Regions from separate parts of the Saccharothrix sp. DSM 118769 genome, predicted to be linked through region 2. Evidence: riboswitches for the same ligand, from Rfam matches in the RefSeq annotation. Region 2 holds a riboswitch; the other holds the start of a gene.
The links. A riboswitch is a leader RNA that binds a small molecule or an ion and turns the genes downstream of it on or off. The one in region 2 is predicted to bind glycine.

Region 1 (5,322 bases), 720 kb from region 2:
CCGTGATGCCCACCTCGTGCAGCCGGTCCTCGGCCTGCTTGCCGTCCAGCTCGGACGCCACCAGGTCGACCAGCACCAGGTGCACGTCGGTGCCGCCGGTGAGCACCTTCACGCCCGCCGCCGCCGCGTCGGGCCGCGACAGGCGCTCGGCGAGGATCTTCGCGCCCTCGACGGTGCGCCGCTGCCGGTCGGCGAACTCGGGCGACGCGGCGTGCTTGAACGCCACCGCCTTGCCCGCGATCACGTGCTCCAGCGGACCGCCCTGCTGACCGGGGAACACCGCCGAGTTGATCTTCTTGGCGAGGTCGGCCTCGTTGGTCAGGATCACGCCGCCGCGCGGGCCGCCGAGCGTCTTGTGCGTGGTCGTCGTCACGACGTGCGCGTGCGGCACCGGGCTCGGGTGCAGGCCCGCCGCCACCAGGCCGGCGAAGTGCGCCATGTCGACCATCAGGTACGCGCCCACCGAGTCGGCGATGCGGCGGAACTCGGCGAAGTCCAGCTGCCGCGGGTAGGCCGACCAGCCCGCCACGATCAGCTTCGGCTTCGCCTCCTGCGCCAGCCGCTCGACCTCGGCCATGTCGACCCGGCCGTCGGCCTCCGACACGTGGTAGGGCACGACGTTGTAGAGCTTGCCGGAGAAGTTGATCCGCATGCCGTGCGTCAGGTGCCCGCCGTGCGCCAGGTCCAGGCCCAGGATCGTGTCGCCCGGCTGGAGCAGGGCGAACATCGCGCACGCGTTGGCCTGCGCGCCCGAGTGCGGCTGCACGTTGGCGAAGCCCGCCCCGAACAGCCCCTTGACCCGCTCGATCGCCAGCCGCTCGATGACGTCGACGTTCTCGCAGCCGCCGTAGTAGCGCCGGCCGGGGTAGCCCTCGGCGTACTTGTTCGTCAGCACCGAGCCCTGCGCCTGGAGCACCGACACCGGCGTGAAGTTCTCCGAGGCGATCATCTCCAGCGTGCTCTGCTGCCGGTGCAGCTCGGCGGCGACGGCGTCCGCGACCTCCGGGTCGAACTCCGCGAGGGAGGTGTTGAAGTGCTCGGACATGGGATCTCTCTCCTAGTCAGCTCGGGCGGTCAGCTCGGGCGCTTGTAGAACGGCAGCGCGACGACCTCGACGGGCTCGCGCTTGCCGCGGACGTCGACGGACAGCTCGGTGCCGGGCTCGGCGTGCCCCTCGGCCACGTAGGCCATGGCCACCGAGTAGCCCAGGGTCGGCGACAGCGCGCCGCTGGTCACCTCGCCGATCGGGGTGCCCCCCGCGTCCAGCACGGGGTAGCCGTGCCGGGGGGCGCGGCGGGAGGTGGTCTTCAGGCCGACGAGGACCTGGCGCACGCCCTCGGCCGCGGTGGCGGCCAGGGCGTCGCGGCCGACGAAGTCGCCCGGCTTGTCGAGCTTCACCACGCGGCCCAGGTTGGCGTGGAACGGGGTGCGGTCCCGGCCCAGCTCGTTGCCGTACAGCGGCATCCCGGCCTCCAGGCGCAGGGTGTCGCGGCAGCCGAGCCCGGCGGGCCTGAGGTCGTGCTCCCGGCCGGCCTCCAGCAGCGCCCGCCACACGTGCGCGGCGTCGTCCGGGGCGGTGAACAGCTCGAAGCCGTCCTCGCCGGTGTAGCCGGTGCGGGCGAGCAGCACGGGCCTGCCCGCCACCTCGGTCGGGTAGGAGGCGTAGTACTTCACCCCGGCCAGGTCGGTCGGGGTGAGGCCGGCCAGGATCTCGGTGGACCGCGGCCCCTGCACGGCGAGCAGCGCGTAGTCGGTGGAGCGGTCCTCGACGGTGGTGTCGAAGCCCTTCGCCCGCTCGACCAGCGCCTCGAACACGACGGCCGCGTTGGACGCGTTGGCCACGACCAGGTACTCCTGGTCACCCGTGCGGTAGACGATCAGGTCGTCGACGACGCCGCCGTCGGCCTCGCAGATCATCGTGTACCGGGCGCGTCCCACGCCGATCGCCGACGCGTGGCCGACCAGGGCGTGGTCCAGCGCGGCGCCCGCACCCGGCCCGGTCAGCACGATCTCGCCCATGTGCGTCAGGTCGAACAGGCCCGCCGAGGTGCGCACCGCGCGGTGCTCGGCCAGCTCGCTGTCGTAGCGCAGCGGCATCCGCCAGCCCGCGAAGTCGGTGAACAGTGCGCCCAGGGCCTCGTGCTCGGCGTGCAGGGGCGTGCGTCGGCTTTCCATCAGGCGGGGTCCTCCCAGGGTGCGGGCATGCCGGTAGCGCCGACCGGTCGGGTCGGCGGGCACGGGTGAAGGGTGACACGGTCCATCGGAGACTCCTCGTCGAAGAAGCCTCCCCCTCTGTCATGAGCCTGAGAGCTTCGCCGCTGCCGGTGAGCGGCTTGCACCGTGGGCGAGGCGCACCGGGTGCGCCTGCTTTCCAGAGTTGCCTTCGTCGGGCGGTAGCTGTGCCTGAGAGATTCCGGGGAGGAGTTGCTCCTTCGGCGCCCCGACTGGTGGGGACTCTCCCGCGCGACATCGACGGCCGTGTTCAGTTGGTACCGCCAGACGCTAGATGTGCCTGGTGGCCGGGGTCAACCCGCCGCGTCACAGGGCTTTCTCGGCCCGGACGCTCTCCACGACCTTGCGCTCGGCGTAGAACGACACGAACGGGACGGTGCCGGCCAGCAGGACGAGCACCGTGGCCTTGATCGACCAGCGCGCCTTGAGGGCGAGGTCGACGGTGAGCACCAGGTAGATGGCGTAGAGGAAGCCGTGGACGGGGCCGACGACCCTCATCATGGTCTCGGTGCCGCCCGCGTACTTGGCGATCATGGCGACCACGAGCAGCAGCAGGCCGACGCCGACCACGTAAGCCATGAACCGGAACCTGGTCAACGCGCCGCTCATCGCCCTACCCTCACCTCACCGCTGGTCCCGCGCGTGGAGCTGGGCGAGCATGCGGTTGTAGGCCGCCAACTCGTCGTCCTCGTCGTCGCGCGCGGGTGTTCCGACGGGGTCAACGGTAACGACCGGCGCCGGCGGCTCGGCCACCGGCTCCCGGGTACCCCCGTCGGGGGTGACCTCGGTCTCCCCGGCGGTCCCCTCGGCCCGGCGCTGGGCGTCCAGCCTGCGGATGCGCCACACCATGAACGCCGGGAACAGGCCGAACAGGGGCCACTGGAACACGTAGCCGAGGTTCTGGAACGTGCCGCCCGCCTGGGAGAAGCGCTCCCACTGCCAGTAGGCGAGACCGCAGCACACGACCAGCGCGGCCACGCAGACAGCGGCGATGGCGACGCGCTTGGGGGTGATGAGGCCGTGCACACCTCAAGGGTACTTCGCGGGAGCTGAGAGCCCCCTCGGGCCGGGGCTCCCCACGCGGGAGCCCGCCCCTCACGGGCGTTGGGCCCCTCGACCTCAGGAGCCCGCCCGACTCTTCGTCGATCCGGACTAGGCGACGCCGTCCCGGCGTTGCCTCTGCAACCTGGCCACGCACCAGGCTGCCGCACTGCCCCGACGCAGGTGCTGGAGCACCGTCATCGGGCCGAGACGACGACCGAGGTCGGCGGGCGTGAGCCCGGCCGCCCGGTAGTCCAGAGCGCGCTGGTCCAACGGGCTGATGCCCGCGTCCCACCACAGCTCCGCCTCCGACAGGTCACCCACCAGCTGCCAGTAGCTGGCGGCGGCGGCGAGCAGGGGTTCGGGCACCTCGGGCGCCCTCTTCCGCATCGCCGCCACGTAGGCGGGGTCCGCGGACTCGACCCTCATCAGGCCGCGGTTCCCGCCGTTCGCCCGCTGCACCGGGATCCCCGGGGACGGCGGGGCTTCCGCGAGCCACGCGTCCTTGATCCGGTTCACCTCCTGCAGCTCGGCGTCGTCCGAGCGCTCAGCCGCCCACTGCCGCAGCAGCTCGTCGACTCCCGAGTCCTCGACCATTCTGCCTCCTCGTCGGTCGAAGATCAGCCAATGCAGCGCACCGTATTAGCGGGTACCGACAACCGCTAGACCCTGGTTTGCCAAAAACCCTGTTACCAGCGCGTTATAGCCCTCATTCCACCCGTACGGTGCAACGTCGAGGAGTCAAAGTCACCGTGGGTGACCGCATTGAGCGGAGCCGCGGCGGGGTGCGCTAGGCGAAGAGGCTGCGGACGAAGGTGATGATCGACTCGGCGCCCGACTGGAGCCAGCCGAGGGCGGTCTTCACCGCGTCGGCCGATTCGTTGGGCTGGGTGACGAGCAGGAACAGCACCAGCGCGACCGCCGCCAGCGTCACCACCTTCTTGACGTTCACTGATCGGTCTCCGTCCGTTCACGAGGCAGGGGCCGACGGACGCCGTGCCCGTCGCGTCACCCGACATGCTCCACCATTCACCCGGACGATGAACGCGCAACCCTCCGACGTCCCCCGACTGGGGGTAGCGGCGCCCACGCAACCACGCCTGGGCAGTGGCCACTGTCACCTGATCGGACTATCAAGGGGACCAGTGGTCCCGCCGATCACCTAGTTACGGGCACTCGCCCACCCCCCTGGCACGGACACCGAGGTCGAGCGACACCGTCACACCCGCACAGCACATCACCTGATTGCGCCGAAGCACGCACCGAGCGTGACAAAGGCCGATGTCGGCCGCCGGCAATTCCCAGCACCTCTTCCGGTGATTTCTCGCGTTCATTTTCCGGCCACCCGCGTGCGCGGGCCGAACGGCGCGTCGAACGCCCCGGAGAAGCGGGGTCATCCCCCTCAGGCGACCACGCCCGCCGCGCGCAGCGCCGCCACCTCGTCCTCGGCCAGGCCCAGCTCGGCCAGCACCTCGTCGGTGTGCTCGCCGCCCGCCGGCGGCGCGGTCGGCACGCCCGCCGGGGTCCGGTCGAACCGCGGCGCGGGCGCGGGCTGGGCCACCCCCGCGACCTCGACGAACGTGCCGCGCTCCGCGTTGTGCCCGTACCCCGGGGCCTCGCCGGGCGCGAGCACGGGGGCCAGGCACGCGTCCGTCCCCTCCGCCAGCGCCGCCCACTCGTCGCGCGGGCGGGTGGCGACGGCGGCGGCGATGCGGGAGCGCAGCTCCGGCCAGTTGGCCGGGTCGTGGCGGCTGGGCGCGTCCTCCAGCCCCAGCAGGGCGAGCAGCTCGGCGTAGAACTTCTCCTCCAGCGCGCCGACGCTCACGTACCGCCCGTCCGCGGCCTCGTACACGTCGTAGAACGGCGCCCCGCCGTCCAGCAGGTTCTCCCCCCGCCCGCCGGACCACGCGCCCGCCGACGACATGCCGTGCAGGAACGTCGTCAGCAGCGCCGCGCCGTCGACCATCGCCGCGTCCACGACCTGCCCGCGCCCCGACCGCTCCCGCTCGTAGAGCGCCGCCAGCAGGCCCAGCGCCAGCAGCAGCCCGC
Region 2 (5,322 bases):
ACGAGAGCGCATCGGAGTTCACGACCGCGCTGTCCACGGAGAGGATGTGGACGGAGAAGACAACCACGCAGGTGGTCGTACAGGTGCGCAGCATCCCGTTCTTCGTTCGGGGTGTGGCCTTCGGCGATACCGTGCGGGTCCGAGCCGATCACGACCGACGAGAACTGGTCTTCGAAGAACTGCTCACGAGGTCTGGACACTCCACCATTCGGATCAGCATTCCCAGCCAAAACGCAGCAGTCCCGGTAGAAGACGCCTTGCAGCGGCTCGGCTGCTCATGGGAGACCATTTCCGCAGGTATGTCGTGGGCCGTTGACGTCCCACCCGAGGTGGACTACTCGTCAGCAAGGACCGCGCTTCTCCTGGTGGTCGCGAAGGCGGGAGCAGTGCTTGAAGAAGCTTCGGTAGCAGCAGGACATCACAGCAACAACGATCGGTAAACCGATCCCACAGCCTGCACATCCCGCCGGGTGGCAAGCGTTGGCACTGCCGAATCCAGCTGTACGGGATCAAGGCGCGCCGGCTGCGGAAGCATGTCCCCAGGCAGTCCTCAGCGGCAGCAGTCGGGACGATCGCGGTCGCGCGGCTGGACCGGGCTGGGCTCGGCGGTCGACTGCCGCGGCGGCTCCGCCGCCTTGCCACCGGGAGTGGTTGTGCCGCAACGAGGACCAGGCCCACGACGCGCGACGGTCCCCACCCCGCGCTACCGAGGTGGGGACCGTCGCGTTCGGACCAAGATCAGGCCGTCTCCAGGCCGTGGGACGTCGGGTACCAGCGAGAACCACCGAGCAACGATGGAAGTCATTCGCGCTGGTCAGACGCCGGTCATCAGCACTCGATGACGTTCACCGCCAGGCCGCCCCGAGCGGTCTCCTTGTACTTGTGGTGCATGTCCTTCCCCGTCTCCCGCATGGTCTTGATGACCTTGTCCAGGGACACGAAGTGCGACCCGTCGCCCCGCAGTGCCATGCGCGCCGCCGTGATGGCCTTGATCGACGCCAGCGCGTTGCGCTCGATGCACGGGATCTGCACGAGCCCGCCGATCGGGTCGCAGGTCAGCCCGAGGTTGTGCTCCATCGCGATCTCGGCCGCGTTCTCGACCTGCTCCGGCGTGCCGCCGAGCACCTCCGCCAGACCGCCGGCGGCCATGGAGCAGGCCGAGCCGACCTCGCCCTGGCAGCCGACCTCGGCGCCGGAGATCGACGCGTTCTCCTTGAACAGCACGCCGATCGCGCCCGCCGTGAGCAGGAACCGCACCACGCCGTCGTCGGACGCGCCCGGCACGAACCTCGCGTAGTAGTGCAGCACCGCGGGCACGATGCCGGCCGCGCCGTTGGTGGGGGCGGTGACGACGCGACCGCCCGCGGCGTTCTCCTCGTTCACCGCCAGCGCGAACAGGGTCACCCAGTCCATCACCCGCAGCGGGTCGGTGGCGTAGTGCTCGGCGGCCAGCCGGGACCTCATCTCGGCCGCCCGCCGCCGCACCTTGAGGCCGCCGGGCAGTTCGCCGGTCTCCGTGCAGCCGTGCTCCACGCACTCCTGCATGACCTGCCAGATGTGGAGCAGGCCGGACCGGATCTCCTCCTCCGACCGCCACGACCGCTCGTTGTCCAGCATCAGGCCGCTGATCGGCAGCCCGGTCTCCCGGGTCCGCGCGAGCAGCTCGTCCCCGCTGCGGAACGGGTGCGCGACCGGCGTGCTGTCCGGCTTGATCCGGTCGGTGCCGGACGCGGTCTCGTCGACCACGAACCCGCCGCCCACCGAGTAGTAGACGGCCGAGTCGACCGGCGACGACCCGGAGAACGCCTCGAAGCGCATCCCGTTGGGGTGCAGCGGCAACGACTTGCGCCGGTGCATGACGAGGTCGGTGTCCTCGGTGAACGCGATCTCGTGGACGCCGCCGAGCCGCAACCGCCCGGTCGCCCGGACCTCCTCGACCCGCGCGGACGCCGCCACCGGGTCGACCTCCTCGGGCTTGTGGCCCTCCAGGCCGAGCAGGACGGCCTTCGGGCTGCCGTGCCCGTGGCCGGTTGCTCCGAGTGACCCGAACAGCTCCACGTGCACTCGGTCGACTGAACTCGTTCGTGCACCCAGGCGGTCCACGAACATCGTCGCCGCGCGCATCGGCCCGACCGTGTGCGAACTCGACGGACCGATGCCCACGGAGAACAGGTCGAACACGCTGATCGCCACGGATCAGCCCTCGGTCAGTTCCGCGTACTTCGCGGCGGTCAGCAGCCCGGTGGCGTCCTCGACGGCCACCTTGAACAGCCAGCCGCCGCCGTACGGGTCGTTGTTGATCAACGACGGGTCGTCGACCGCCGCCGTGTTGACCTCCACGACCTCGCCGCTGACCGGCGCGTACAGGTCGCTCACCGACTTGGTGGACTCCAGCTCGCCGCACACCTCGCCGGACGCGACCCGCGTGCCGACGGCGGGCAGCTCGACGAACACGACGTCGCCCAGCGACTCGGTCGCGTACGAGGTGATCCCGACCGACACGGGCTCCCGGGTGCCCGGCGCCCAGTCGACCCACTCGTGCTCGGGCGTGTACAGCAGGTTCTCCGGAAAGGTCACGTCAGCGCTCCCTGGTGGTGAAGGTCCACCCCCACTCTGTCCTGGGACCTGAGAGCTTCGCCGCGCGCGCGGCTTGCACCGTGGGTGCGCCCCCTCGGACGAGGGTGCGCTTTCCAGAGTCGCCTCACCGCGCGCGGTTCTCGCTGCCTGAGAGTGTGCGGGGGACTTGCTCCTTCGGCGCCTCGAACGAACGAGGTCTCTCCCGCGCGGGTTCCGGCGCCGTCGAGGCGCCGCGGCCGATGTTCAGTTGGGTGACCCGCACGCTAGGTGCCGGCCCGGACGGGTGTCAACGCGCCGCACGACTTGTTCCGCCGGCACAACCGGACCCGTCCTCCTTGGTTCCGCGCGCACGATGACACCGCGCCCCGGGTACCCGACCTTTGGCGAACACGACAGCCGAAGGAGCCCACCGTGCGGATCGCAGTCCCCCGGGAGATCAAGAACCACGAGTACCGCGTCGCGCTGACCCCGGCGGGCGCCCACGAGCTGGCGTCACGCGGTCACGAGGTGTTCGTCGAGGCCGGCGCGGGCCTCGGCTCGGCGATCACGGACGAGGAGTACGCGGCCGCGGGCGCCAAGGTGCTCGCCGGGGCCGACGACGTGTGGTCCGAGGGCGAGCTGGTGCTCAAGGTCAAGGAGCCGGTCGCCGAGGAGTACCCGCGGCTGCGCGAGGGCCAGGTCCTGTTCACCTACCTGCACCTGGCCGCCGACCGGCCGCTGACCGAGGCGCTGCTGGCCTCCGGCACCACGGCCATCGCCTACGAGACCGTGCAGACCCCGAACGGCGCCCTGCCGCTGCTCGCGCCGATGTCCGAGGTCGCGGGTCGCCTCGCGCCGCAGGTGGGCGCGTTCTCGCTGATGAAGCCGTCCGGCGGCCGGGGCGTGCTGCCCGGCGGCGTGCCCGGCGTGCACCCGGCGCGCGTGGTCGTGATCGGCGGCGGCGTGGCGGGCCTGAACGCGGCCGTGATCGCCGCGGGCATGGGCGCGGACGTGGAGATCCTGGACACCAACGTCGACCGGCTGCGACACATCGATGCCCTCTACCAGGGCCGCCTGCGCACCGTCACGTCGAACCGGTACGCGGTCGAGCAGGCCGTGCGCGAGGCCGACCTGGTCATCGGCGCGGTGCTGGTGCCCGGCGCGAAGGCGCCGAAGCTCGTGACCAACGAGCTGGTCGCCGACATGAAGCCCGGTTCGGTGCTGGTGGACATCGCGATCGACCAGGGCGGCTGCTTCGCCGACTCCCGGCCGACCACGCACGCCGACCCGACCTACCAGGTGCACGACTCGGTGTTCTACTGCGTCGCGAACATGCCCGGCGCGGTGCCGCGCACCTCGACCTACGCGCTGACCAACGTGACCCTGCCGCACGCGGTCGCGCTGGCCGACCGGGGCTGGCGGGAGGCGCTGCGCGCGGACGCGTCGCTGGCGCTCGGCCTCAACACCCACGCGGGCCTGCTGACCAACGCGCCGGTGGCCGAGGCGCACGACCTGGCGTTCACCGCGCCCGAGATCTGATCCGGAAAACAGAGGGGGCCCCGCTCACGTGCTGTGAGCGGGGCCCTCGTCGTACGAGGCGGCCCGCTCAACCAGCCTGGGGGTCACTGGGAGCGGGCCGCGTCCCAATGTTAGCGGGGAACCGGGCTCCCTGCCCAGCGGGCCCACCGGTCCGGCCCACATCACACGCCCCGCCGGCCACGCGGAGTTGCCGACGTTCAAGCTAATGAGTGAATTACCCGGGTAACGGGTAAGTCACGACGCCGTGCCGGCCGATGCACAGGACGGGACCCCCGCCGCTACGCAACGGGGTCGTCCGCTCGTGCGGCTCCCCCGCCGCGCCCCACCCCGTCCCCTCGCGATCGGAGTGCCGATGGCCGAACCACAGGGCTGGATCGACTGCCACGACCCCTTCGGGAGGGACCGGTCCATGACCGTCCTCGTCGAGGACGACCGCGTCCTCCTGGTCGCCCCGCCCGGCGAGTCGGCGGTGATGTCGGTCACGCAGACCCGCAGGCTGCACCACCTGCTCGCCCAAGCCGCCGACAGGATGTGAGCGCGTGGACGAGGCGCTCCGGGCCGCCGTGCTGCGCCGGCTGGCCCTGCTCGACGAGGCCGTCGAGCGGGACGAGGCCGACGCGCTGGTGCCGCTCGCCCGGGCCGAGATCCACCGCCTGGCCGACGGTTGGCGGCTGCTGCTGACCCTGCACCAGCCCGATCCGGACGGCCGCTGCGGCGCGTGCCCCGGCGTGCTGCGGCACAAGAAGTGGCCGTGCCAGGTGTGGACGATGGCCCACCAACACCTCATCGGCGAGGGCCTGCCGCACCGGGAACGCCGCCGGCCGCTGCGCCCGCTGCTCCGTTCGCACGACGCGGAGACGACCACCGAGATGCCGGCGGTGGTGTCGAAACCGCGACACGCCCTCCCCGAGTGACCCTCCTAGGGCAGGATGACGCCCGGTAGGAGTATTCCGGGAGGGACGCGTGCACGACGGCAGTGGCCGCATCGTGGTGCAGAACTTGACCAAGCAGTTCGGTCCGGTCGCAGCGGTGCAGAACTTGAGCTTCACGGTGGAACCCGGTTCGGTTACCGGCTTCCTCGGTCCCAACGGCGCGGGCAAGACGACGACGCTGCGCATGCTCCTCGGGCTGGTGACGCCCACGGCGGGCACCGGTCTGATCAACGGCAGGCCGTTCCACCAGCTCGGCAACCCCGGGCGGGTCGTGGGCGCGGTGCTGGAGGCGCAG

Region 1: linked by a shared signal. The riboswitch ahead of gcvT (glycine cleavage system aminomethyltransferase GcvT) and the one ahead of gcvH (glycine cleavage system protein GcvH) in region 2 are both predicted to bind glycine.

Annotation. Positions count from the first base shown of each region.
Region 1 covers NZ_CP193627.1:8,066,824-8,072,145, forward strand. The annotation lists gene glyA (serine hydroxymethyltransferase) at 1-1,045, opposite strand, end outside; gene gcvT (glycine cleavage system aminomethyltransferase GcvT) at 1,075-2,175, opposite strand; glycine riboswitch at 2,286-2,380, opposite strand; glycine riboswitch at 2,382-2,472, opposite strand; gene ACRAKJ_RS33960 (DUF3817 domain-containing protein) at 2,539-2,841, opposite strand; gene ACRAKJ_RS33965 (hypothetical protein) at 2,857-3,258, opposite strand; gene ACRAKJ_RS33970 (helix-turn-helix transcriptional regulator) at 3,385-3,870, opposite strand; gene ACRAKJ_RS33975 (hypothetical protein) at 4,064-4,225, opposite strand; gene ACRAKJ_RS33980 (CoA transferase) at 4,676-5,322, opposite strand, start outside.
Region 2 covers NZ_CP193627.1:8,786,949-8,792,270, forward strand. The annotation lists gene ACRAKJ_RS37370 (DUF4265 domain-containing protein) at 1-440, shown strand, start outside; gene ACRAKJ_RS37375 (L-serine ammonia-lyase) at 829-2,193, opposite strand; gene gcvH (glycine cleavage system protein GcvH) at 2,197-2,577, opposite strand; glycine riboswitch at 2,702-2,792, opposite strand; gene ald (alanine dehydrogenase) at 2,989-4,095, shown strand; gene ACRAKJ_RS37390 (hypothetical protein) at 4,448-4,630, shown strand; gene ACRAKJ_RS37395 (hypothetical protein) at 4,635-5,009, shown strand; gene ACRAKJ_RS37400 (ATP-binding cassette domain-containing protein) at 5,059-5,322, shown strand, end outside.